DNA from 2 places in the Psychrobacter sp. H7-1 genome. Region 2 is predicted to be linked to the other one. Evidence: riboswitches for the same ligand, from Rfam matches in the RefSeq annotation. Region 2 holds a riboswitch; the other holds the start of a gene.

Region 1 (5,384 bases), on a different contig from region 2:
ACGTTACCCAATGACTCCGCAAGGACATGCTGCGTTAGAAGCCGAGCTTAAGCAACTCAAAAGCGTAGATCGTCCGCGCATCACGGCTGCGATTGCTGAAGCCCGCGAACATGGCGACTTAAAAGAAAATGCAGAATACCACGCCGCCCGTGAGCAACAAGGTTTTTGTGAAGCTCGTATTCGTGACATTGAAGCCAAACTCTCTGGCGCTCAAGTTATTGATCCGGCTACCTTACCACGTGAGGGCCGCGTCGTATTTGGTGTGACTGTGGTTATCGAAAACCTAGACACTGAAGAGCAAAAGCGCTATCAGATTGTGGGCGATGATGAGGCAGACTTTAAGAACAACAAAATCTCCGTCAACTCCCCTATTGCTCGAGGTTTAATCGGTAAATCAGAGGGTGATGAGGCACGTATTGAGACCCCAAGCGGCCTGGTAGAATTTGAAATTATCGAAGTTATTTATCAGTAATGCTTAACCAATAAATTTTAATTTATTGCGTCCTTTATTTAGCTAGAGTTCAATATTTTTACTATTCATAGATCAAAAAATGGTCTATTATCTATAAAATTGAACTCTAGCGTCACTTGCAAATCCCCTTTGCTTAATGTTAAGTTACAAAAAGATAACATTGGCAAATCTAAATGTGACACTTCGTGTGTATCTTTACCTCCTATGGTTTTATAGCCAATGTTAACAATTTAGATAAGTATTTTTTATTTAACCCATTTTTATTTAAGCTATTTAATTAAGTAGTATTTTTATAGTAAATGCATAATCTTTTGAGTTTCCATTACTTAAGATAAATGCTTACGAGGCAATTATGAAGAAATTCACATCAGCTCTATGTGCGCTAGCATGCATGGTAGGAGCCACTAATCTGGCTCACGCTACGGATTCTAAGCAAACTATCAGCGTTAAAAGCCCAAGCGATATCGACAGTGTACTCAACGAGTTAGCACGCAAAAAAAGCCAACCCACCTCTTTATTACAAACCTCCTTTGAGCCCTCATCTTTAGCTGCCAGCAGCTCATTGATGAATGCCAAAGGTAGTAAAGTTAGCCAAGATAACGATGATGTGTTATCTCATTTAACGTTAGTAGCCTCAAATGCTGTTAACAAATTCAAACAAAGTGGTCGTGCCTCTTGGTACGGTGGCAAGTTCCATGGCAGAAAGACTGCCAGTGGTGAGCGCTTTGATATGAACTCATTAACCGCAGCACACCCCTCTTTACCTTTTAATACTTACTTACGTGTCACCAACAAAGGTAACGGTAAGAGCGTGGTAGTCAAAGTGAATGACCGTGGTCCTTACCATGGTAACCGTGTGTTGGATTTATCTTATGCTGCTGCTAAGCAGATCGGTTTGGTAAGCCGTGGTATTGCCAATGTGACCATTGAAAGAGTGGGTTCACCTTAATCCTGCTAATCTTAGTAAGCTGCTGGTTTTTAAAAGTACAGTTGCTAAATCAAGTCAGGGTGATAAATTTACGCTTGTCGATAAGCGGCCTGGTGGGCTAAAACCAGGATCAAAAGAAGATCTGCACCGTAAACGGCAGGTCTTTTTTTATGCCCAATTTTTGAGTCGGCAACTTCAAAGCCCTAAGTTTAAAAAAGCTGAGCAAGATAGGCCGCTCAAACCCTTGTGAAAAAAAGCCATCTTAGCTATGATAAGCAGCTGTTTTATTTGTTTTTAAGTTATCACAGGGGCGCCCTTGGGCTGAGATGCACCCTTTGAACCTGATCCAGATTATACTGGCGTAGGGAGTGTATAGCGATAACGGCATCTTTGGGTAAGGGTTGATTGTTAACTTGCCACCTTTATCATAAGCGTGCCGTCATGCTGTGTGTTTCTAAACGCCCTCTTATCCTATTCGGAGGGAAGATGCAGTTACCATTCATCGAGTCTTGTTTTCACGCCTTTAAAGACCAATCTGCTTTGGTCCATAACCTCACCAATGATGTCGCCCATAATACGGTTGCCAATGTGCTTTTGGCCTGTCGCGCCTCGCCTGCTATGGTACATGACATTCAAGAAGCCCCTGACTTTGTGTGCTTATCTGATGCCCTAGCGATTAACATCGGTACGCTGACCCAAACTCGTCTAAACAGCATGCTGGCCACGGCCAAGATGGCACACAGCAAAGGCATTCCTTGGGTGCTAGACCCAGTCGCTGTGGGTGCCACTGCATTTCGGCAACAAGCTTGCCGGCAGCTACTGTCACTACAGCCTGATGTCATTCGCGGCAATGCTTCAGAAATATTGGCTCTGGCGGGTATGAGTAGTCAAAGCAGGGGCACCGATAGCGGCGATAGCGTGGCGGCGGCCCATGCAGCAGCTGAAGCCTTGACCCAATATGCCAAGGTAGTGGTGGTTACCGGAGAGATTGACTGGGTGACCGATGGCATGAACCGCTGGGCTATTAATCATGGCCATCCTATGATGACTCAAGTCACCGCCATTGGCTGTGCCTTAACGGCGCTCATAGCCGGCTTTGTAGGCGCCAATAAGAAGGCTATGGCACAAGCGGCTGTCACCGCCTTATGTTATTACGGACAGGCCGCTGAGCACGCCATGCAGATTGCTCAAGGGCCTGGCAGCTTTTATATCCACTTCCTCGATAGTTTGTATGCCCTACAGGCAACCGATGTCTCTCAACAAGCACGAGTAATATTTTATGAATAAACATAATAAATCTGCCGATGCCTTATCGCTATATTTGGTCACCGATAGCGCTCTATGCGCTGATAAGGGACTGATTGAGACGGTGCTTGCTGCCATCGATGGCGGCGTGACCCTAGTGCAGTTGCGTGACAAACACGCCAGCGATGAGGCCTTGTATACCACAGCCTGTGAGCTTAAAGAGGCCATTGCTGGTCGTGTTCCTTTGGTTATCAATGACAAAGTGCAGATTGCACATAAAGCCAAACTCGATGGTGCTCATATCGGTCAAGGCGACTTGAGTGTTGAACAGGCCCGAAATATTTTAGGCCATGATGCTTGGCTGGGGCTGTCTATTAATGCTTTAGCGCAGTTACAGCAGACGCACCACCATCACCTTGATCTGCTCGATTATGTCGGACTAGGCCCTGTATTCGCTACCGCTACCAAACAAGATCATGCCGAGCCTATAGGCTTAGAGGGATTGAGCACTTTATCCAAGGCCAGCGTATTGCCCACAGTGGCCATTGGCGGCATTAACCATGCTAATGCCAGGCAAGTGTACCAAACAGGCTGTCATGGGATCGCTGTAGTCTCTGCGATTTGTGCGGCCGATGATCCAAAGCAAGCAGCTGAGCTGCTGATAGCACAGCGATAACATAAGATAGGCTATCAATAACCATCCTAATTTTTAAGGAGCGTAGCGGTGATTAAAAATGTATTAACTATTGCTGGTACAGACTGTACAGGCGGCGCCGGTATTCAAGCCGACATTAAGGCCATTAGCGCCAATGGTAGCTATGCGATGAGTGTCATCACCGCCGTGGTGGCACAAAACACCCAAGGTGTGCAGCAAATTCAGATGATGCCAACTGACTTAATTCGTGCTCAATTAGATTCTGTATTTAGCGATGTACAGGTCGATGCGGTGAAAATTGGAATGTTAGGTACCGCTGAGGTCATCCGCTGTGTGGCAGAAGCGCTTCAGACTTACCAACCCACCAAGGTAGTGCTAGACCCGGTCATGGTTGCTAAAAGCGGCGATAGACTGCTGGACAGTGATGCGGTGGCGGCCTTGCGTGAGCTATTATTGCCCCAAGTGGGGCTGATTACCCCCAACCTGCCAGAAGCTGCTGATTTACTGGGTGAAGCTGAGGCCACCACCCGAGAACAGATGCTCGAGCAGGCAGAGCGTTTAGGGGTCGCCACCTTTTTAAAAGGCGGTCACCTGCTTAATCAGCCAGACTCTCCAGATCTGTTATGGGTAGAGGGTCAAAGTCAGTGGCTGGAGGCGGCGCGTATCGCTACTAAAAACAGCCACGGCACTGGCTGCACCCTATCTGCCGCCATCGCGACTTTTTGGAGTCAAGGAGACAGCTTAAGCCTAGCTTGTGCTAAGGCCAAAGCTTATCTGACGGGTGCTCTAGCGCATGCAGATGAGCTTAATGTCGGTCATGGCCATGGTCCGGTGCATCATTTTTACGCGTATTATGAGCGCTAATTTAAAACACTCAGCGCCTTAAATTTCAAACGCTCGGTCAATGGCATCATCCAAGCGATCAGCCGTTATCACTGTGATACCCTTAAACTGCCCCATAAGGTTTTTTGGGGCATTGGCTTTGGGTACGATGGCGTGGGTGAAGCCGTGTTTCATTGCCTCTTTTAGGCGCTCTTGACCGTTGGGAACCGGGCGTATCTCGCCCGATAGCCCCACCTCACCAAATACCGCCAAAGATGAGGGCAACGGCCGCTCCTTAATACTTGAGGCACAAGCTAACAGTACCGCCAAGTCTGAGCCGGTCTCCATCACTTTTACCCCGCCCACCACGTTGACATACACATCCTGTCCGCTGGTATGTATACCGCCATGACGGTGCATGACCGCCAGCAGCATCGCCAAGCGCTGAGGATCTAGGCCTAATGCCATACGTCTGGGCTGCCCCGCAGAATCATCGACCAACGCTTGCACCTCTACCAATAGCGGCCGAGTGCCTTCACGGCTAACCATGACAATGGATCCAGATATCGGCTTATCATAACGACTTAAGAATATGGCTGAAGGATTGGCCACTTCTTTTAGACCGGTATCTGTCATTCCAAAAATACCCAGCTCGTTGACCGCGCCAAAGCGGTTTTTTACCGCACGTATCATACGAAAGCGAGAATCAGACTGACCCTCGAAATACAACACCGTATCCACCATGTGCTCAAGCACGCGTGGCCCAGCCAACGTACCCTCTTTGGTCACATGACCCACCAAGAATAAGGCCGTACCGGTTTGCTTGGCATAGCGGGTGAGCATTGCTGCTGACTCTCGAATTTGACTGACGCCCCCGGGTGCCGAGTTTATGGCATCGGTATAAATAGTCTGAATAGAGTCAATAATAGCCACCGCAGGCTGCTCTTGGGTCAGTGCTGCGCAGATGGTCTCCACATTGGTCTCTGTCATGACCTTTAAGTGATCGCTGGATAACCCTAAGCGCTGTGCCCGCATGGCCACTTGCGATAACGACTCCTCTCCGGTCACATACAATGCACTGCCGGACAAAGACTCAGGGTCTGCCATATTGGCCGCTGTCTGCAATAAAATGGTCGATTTACCAATACCAGGGTCACCACCAATAAGCACCACTGAGCCGGCCACTAAGCCGCCACCAAGGACGCGGTCAAATTCACTAATCCCAGTAGGCAGACGGGTATCGAAGGTGACATTGACTGAGC
Region 2 (5,384 bases):
ACTGATAACCAGCATGGGATGTTTGTTGGTATCTTCACTTAGCGTGTAATTACCCATGGCTGTGGCCACTGTAGCGGCATCGAACTTAGCTTCAGCATCTGGACAGGCCATCATAGTGCTCATAATATTGCCAAGCTTTAGCTTATTATCACTGATGGTATAAGCCGATGAGATGTTATTACAAGTATTGATAAATGACACCATGTCATGATTGTCAATTTTATTGAAGCTTAGTGTTAGTGGCTTGGAAGGATCGATAAATAGGTCAGTAACCTTGTTACCATTGTTGTCCATGGCATCGATTAACTGCCAATCATTGGCTTGTAGTGCAGCATTGGTCAAAGGATGGGTGGTAATTTGTGGGTGCGCATGTGAGGTCGCAGGTGTTACATTGGTGGTGGTTTGACAACCTGTAGCAAGAGCCCCTATAGTAAGGGTGGCAGTCATCATTAAAGTGGTCAAAGCTTTCATGGAATATCCTTCAAATAAAAATAAAATAGAGTAAATCTGCGCAAAGCTATGGTTGTTTAATTGTGGCTATGAGCGCGCAGCTTAAGCCTGCCATTATCACAGAGCCACCAAATCTACACAAGCTGCGTTAACCATTCAAATACCATACTCACGTTTATACCCCTAATAAGCCCCATTTTTATATCATATGTGAGCTGGGACGCGGATTTTTTTGTCAGCCACTTATTTTTCAGTCGCAGTAGCGTATAATAGGCGCAAAGATTATTTTGATAGTGACTGTCATAGGATTTGGTATAGAGTTTGGTATAGGATTTGGGCCTAGATTTTTCTTAGATACTAAGCAATCAGTCCATTAAACACTAAGGTTAAGGATTTTATTGTCGTCCTATGTTACCTTTATAACAAAAATTAAGTCACTGGTTTTATTCCCCTTTTTTCATGACTCTTTAATAGAAATAGGAAGCACTATGAGCTATCAGCAACAGTTAGAACGCATCAAAAATGACATCGGTTTTATCGCAGCTTTAGACCAAAGTGGCGGTAGCACCCCAAAAGCATTACGTATGTACGGTGTGGAAGAGAGCGAATACTCAAATGATGAAGAGATGTTTGCTAAAGTACACGAAATGCGCACTCGCATCATGACATGTGAGACTTTTGATAGTGGCCGTGTATTAGGTGCCATCTTATTTGAAGACACTATGGATCGCGAAGTCAATGGTAAGCCAACAGCCAATTATCTATGGGAAGACAAAAACATTGTGCCTTTCTTAAAGGTAGATAAAGGTCTGGCTGAAGAGATCGATGGCGTACAAGTGATGAAGCCGATTCCAAACTTAGCAGCACTACTAGAAAAAGCGAAAAATTATCCTATTTTTGGCACAAAGATGCGCTCTGTGATTCATCAAGCTAGCCAGCATGGTATCGAGACTGTGGTGCAGCAGCAGTTTGATGTGGCTAAGCAAATTTTATCTGAAGGCTTTATGCCCATCGTCGAGCCAGAAGTAAACATTGAAAGCAAAGACAAGCTTGAAAGCGAAGTGTTATTAAAAGAAGAGATTTTACGTAACCTAGATAGCTTAGATGATGATCATCAAGTGATGTTAAAACTGACTTTGCCTGAAGAAAAAGGCTTCTACCAAGAGCTTATTGATCATCCAAAAGTGCTTAAAGTAGTGGCGCTATCAGGTGGCTATAGCCGTGATGAGTCTTGTGATCGCTTAGCTCAAAATCCAGGTATGATTGCCAGCTTCTCACGTGCTTTCACTGAAGGCCTATCAAAGTCTCAAACAGACGAAGAATTCGCAGCCACCATCGATGCGTCTATCGATAAAATCTATAACGCCTCTAAAGTATAATTGTTATAGTGAGTTAGGTGTTCTATCTGCTAATAGCACTATAAGCTTATAAAAAAGCTTGAACCTCCATCTAGAGGTTCAAGCTTTTTATTTAATAAAAATGGCGATTGGGATTAAAGCCCTTTGTCCTACAGTACAGCTTACACCTCTTTATAAAGCTGGCGTCCCTCGCTATTATACTTCTCTGTCATCTGAGCCATGCCCTTTTGTACCTCTTCAAAACTGGCTTCACCTACTTTTTTAACCAGTTCAGTGTCGACCTCTTTGATAAGATGCACCGCATCACTAAGCTCGCCACTGCTTGGGGTGACCTCAACACCAGTAGGCAGGCCGGCTGCATACTCACGCACATTTTGGGTGATTTTCATTGAGCAAAACTTAGGCCCACACATAGAGCAGAAATGGGCAGACTTGTGCGCATCTTTTGGCAGTGTTTCATCATGGAATTCACGAGCCGTGTCTGGATCTAAGGCTAGATTAAACTGATCATCCCAGCGGAACTCAAAGCGGGCTTTCGATAACGCATTATCACGTGCCTGAGCGCCAGGGTGGCCTTTGGCTAGGTCAGCGGCGTGAGCGGCGATTTTGTAAGTGATGATGCCATCTTTCACGTCTTTTTTATTAGGCAGACCTAAATGCTCTTTTGGGGTCACATAACACAGCATTGCCGTGCCAAACCAGCCAATCATAGCGGCGCCAATAGCACTGGTAATGTGATCATAGCCTGGTGCGATGTCTGTGGTTAATGGACCAAGGGTATAAAAAGGTGCCTCAGAACACATCTCAAGCTGCAAATCCATGTTCTCTTTAATGCGGTTCATCGCCACATGACCTGGCCCTTCAATCATCACCTGTACGTCATGCTTCCAAGCCACTTGAGTCAGCTCGCCTAAGGTTTTCAGCTCACCAAACTGAGCCTCATCATTGGCGTCTTGCAAACAGCCTGGACGCAGACCATCGCCTAAGCTAAAGGCCACATCATACTGCTTCATGATGTCGCAGATGTCTTCAAAGTGGGTGTATAAGAAGCTTTCTTTGTGATGAGCAAGACACCACTGCGCCATGATAGAGCCACCACGAGAGACGATACCTGTAAGACGTTTTGCGGTTAAAGGCACATAGCGCAGTAGCACGCCGGCGTGAATAGTAAAGTAATCCACGCCTTGCTCGGCTTGCTCAATTAACGTATCGCGGAAAATCTCCCACGTTAAGTCTTCAGCGACGCCGTCAACTTTCTCTAACGCTTGATAGATAGGCACCGTACCGATAGGCACAGGTGAGTTACGGATAATCCATTCACGAGTTTCATGAATGTTCTTACCAGTCGATAAATCCATGATGGTGTCGGCGCCCCAGCGGGTAGCCCAGGTCATCTTGGATACTTCCTCATCAATGCTTGAGCCCAGCGCTGAGTTACCGATATTGGCATTAATCTTTACCAGAAAGTTGCGCCCGATAATCATCGGCTCAGACTCTGGGTGATTAATGTTATTGGGGATAATAGCGCGTCCAGCGGCCACTTCAGCACGCACGAACTCAGGGGTTATGATTTTTGGGGTATTGGCACCAAAGGTCTCGCCGGCATGTTGGCGCATATCGGTTAATTCATGCTGCTTTTGGGTCTCACGGATGGCGATGTATTCCATTTCAGGCGTGATAATACCTTGGCGGGCATAATGCATTTGAGTGACATTTTTGCCAGCTTTGGCACGGCGAGGTTTATCAATATGAGCAAAACGGATGTTGGCGGTTTTGATATCACGCGCACGCTCTTGACCATAGTTGCTTGATAAGCCGTCTAAAACTTCGGTATCGCCGCGCTCTTCAATCCATTTTTCACGTAGCTTTGGTAAGCCTTTGGTGAGGTCAATATCGACACTCGGGTCAGTATAGACGCCTGAAGTGTCATAGACATAAAAAGGCGGGTTCTTTTCTCCATTTTCTAGGCCAAAGCCGCCAGTGGGCGTATCGGTTAAAGTGATTTCACGCATCGGCACTTGAATATCAGGACGAGAGCCCTCGATATATATTTTTCTTGACGCCGGCAGGCTGCGGGTTAAGTCGCGAGCCTCTTCATCGAAGCGCTCATCCTCTACATTACGGTGTGCTGGCGTTTTAATGGTGTGTTGTTCATTACTCATAGAAATGTCCTTATTTTTTGTTAATGGCAAGGTGCCATAGAGGCTTTTAGGGTAAAAGGCTAAAAACCGGTAGTAAAAATAAAGACTCAGTGAGTGCAGATTCTGTCGCTTAACAAAGCGAATCCCTCTTTTTTAACACAAACACATTGACTCATAACGCTTAGAGTAACCTGAGATAAGATACATCCAAACTGATTTATCTTAAGCGCATAGCACGCATTAATTCACAACCCTCGAGGGCTGTCATAGCAATAAGCGTTGTATTTTTTGTGATAAAAATAAGGTATAGGGGAGTTGCAATGACTTTCCTACGGCGGTATTAACCGCATCAGGTTCAACGGGTGATGTCTCAGCAAACGCGTGGTTATCTATAATCGCATTTCAGCGGCTATCAGATAACGCAAGGTCTGCACCCCGAGTCTTAATGGTTTTATTAAGGGCTATCTTATCAAACTTTTAGAGCAATAACAGTCCTCAATATTATTTTAATTTTTTCTAGGGCGCTGCGGTTTTACAAAGTTATTGTTTGCGGTATTTGCCATCACCTTTGCTTAATACTTCAACGGTCACTTTACAAAGATTGCAATTTAGCGATTGGTTGGCCTTCTTAGACAAATCGATAATACGGCCGGGCGCAAAAGGACCACGGTCAGTTATTTTTACCACCACCGATTTGTTATTTTTAAGGTTAGTAACTTTTACTTTTGAACCAAAAGGCAATGATTTGTGGGCGGCTGTCATGGCGTACATATTATAAATAGCACCGGAAGCGGTTCTTTTTCCATGAAACCCGGGACCATACCAAGAGGCAAGGCCAGCATTGGCAGGCGCACTCAGTAATAAGGTTAATAGAAGGGTAACTGGTATAAAAAGCTTTTTCATAAATTGGACCTGTAATGGAATAAATGATTGGCACCTGTGATGGCAATAAAATCTTGGCGTTACTGTGAAAAGCAGTGAACCGCGATCAAAACCTAATTGTCTGCACCAAAACATCGAGGGCTAATTCTACAGGTAATTAGTTTAGCGATACTTTCTAATGGTTAAAGATAATGTAATGAATCCTTAACCGAGTAGCGTCTTATGCTATGCCAGTAAGGTTCAAACACCGTCATAGCCAAATGTTCAGCGCAGTACAGTTGCGTAACATTACTCACCCGACTTTTTTTGAAGTTACCTATTTCTTACAAAAGATATTCATTTCATCAAACTGTCATATTTAGACGTCAAAATGTATTCAATCCAATACAAGACCGATAAAAGCGTCGTCAATTACAGTCATTTATATCAAGCCGCTTTGCTTTATCCGTTATTAAGTCTCTGTATTTCTTATATTTTATATAAAAACATTTTTTACTCTTTAGGAGAGACCATGCGTTATTCACTATTAGCTGTCACTGTTGCCAGCATGTTG

Evidence for each region. A riboswitch is a leader RNA that binds a small molecule or an ion and turns the genes downstream of it on or off. The one in region 2 is predicted to bind thiamine pyrophosphate.
Region 1: it holds a riboswitch for thiamine pyrophosphate, as region 2 does, so the genes downstream of both, thiM (hydroxyethylthiazole kinase) here and thiC (phosphomethylpyrimidine synthase ThiC) in region 2, are expected to answer to the same signal.

What each region holds. Positions count from the first base shown of each region.
Region 1 covers NZ_CAJHBH010000004.1:27,450-32,833, forward strand. Annotated here, with positions in the region: gene greA (transcription elongation factor GreA) at 1-472, shown strand, start outside; gene JMX92_RS02360 (septal ring lytic transglycosylase RlpA family protein) at 825-1,421, shown strand; gene JMX92_RS02365 (hypothetical protein) at 1,399-1,650, shown strand; TPP riboswitch at 1,697-1,785, shown strand; gene thiM (hydroxyethylthiazole kinase) at 1,887-2,687, shown strand; gene thiE (thiamine phosphate synthase) at 2,680-3,321, shown strand; gene thiD (bifunctional hydroxymethylpyrimidine kinase/phosphomethylpyrimidine kinase) at 3,370-4,164, shown strand; gene radA (DNA repair protein RadA) at 4,183-5,384, opposite strand, start outside.
Region 2 covers NZ_CAJHBH010000041.1:12,566-17,949, reverse strand. Annotated here, with positions in the region: gene JMX92_RS10865 (META domain-containing protein) at 1-471, opposite strand, end outside; gene JMX92_RS10860 (fructose bisphosphate aldolase) at 939-1,829, shown strand; gene thiC (phosphomethylpyrimidine synthase ThiC) at 1,970-3,970, opposite strand; TPP riboswitch at 4,259-4,397, opposite strand; gene JMX92_RS10850 (septal ring lytic transglycosylase RlpA family protein) at 4,490-4,852, opposite strand; gene pstS (phosphate ABC transporter substrate-binding protein PstS) at 5,343-5,384, shown strand, end outside.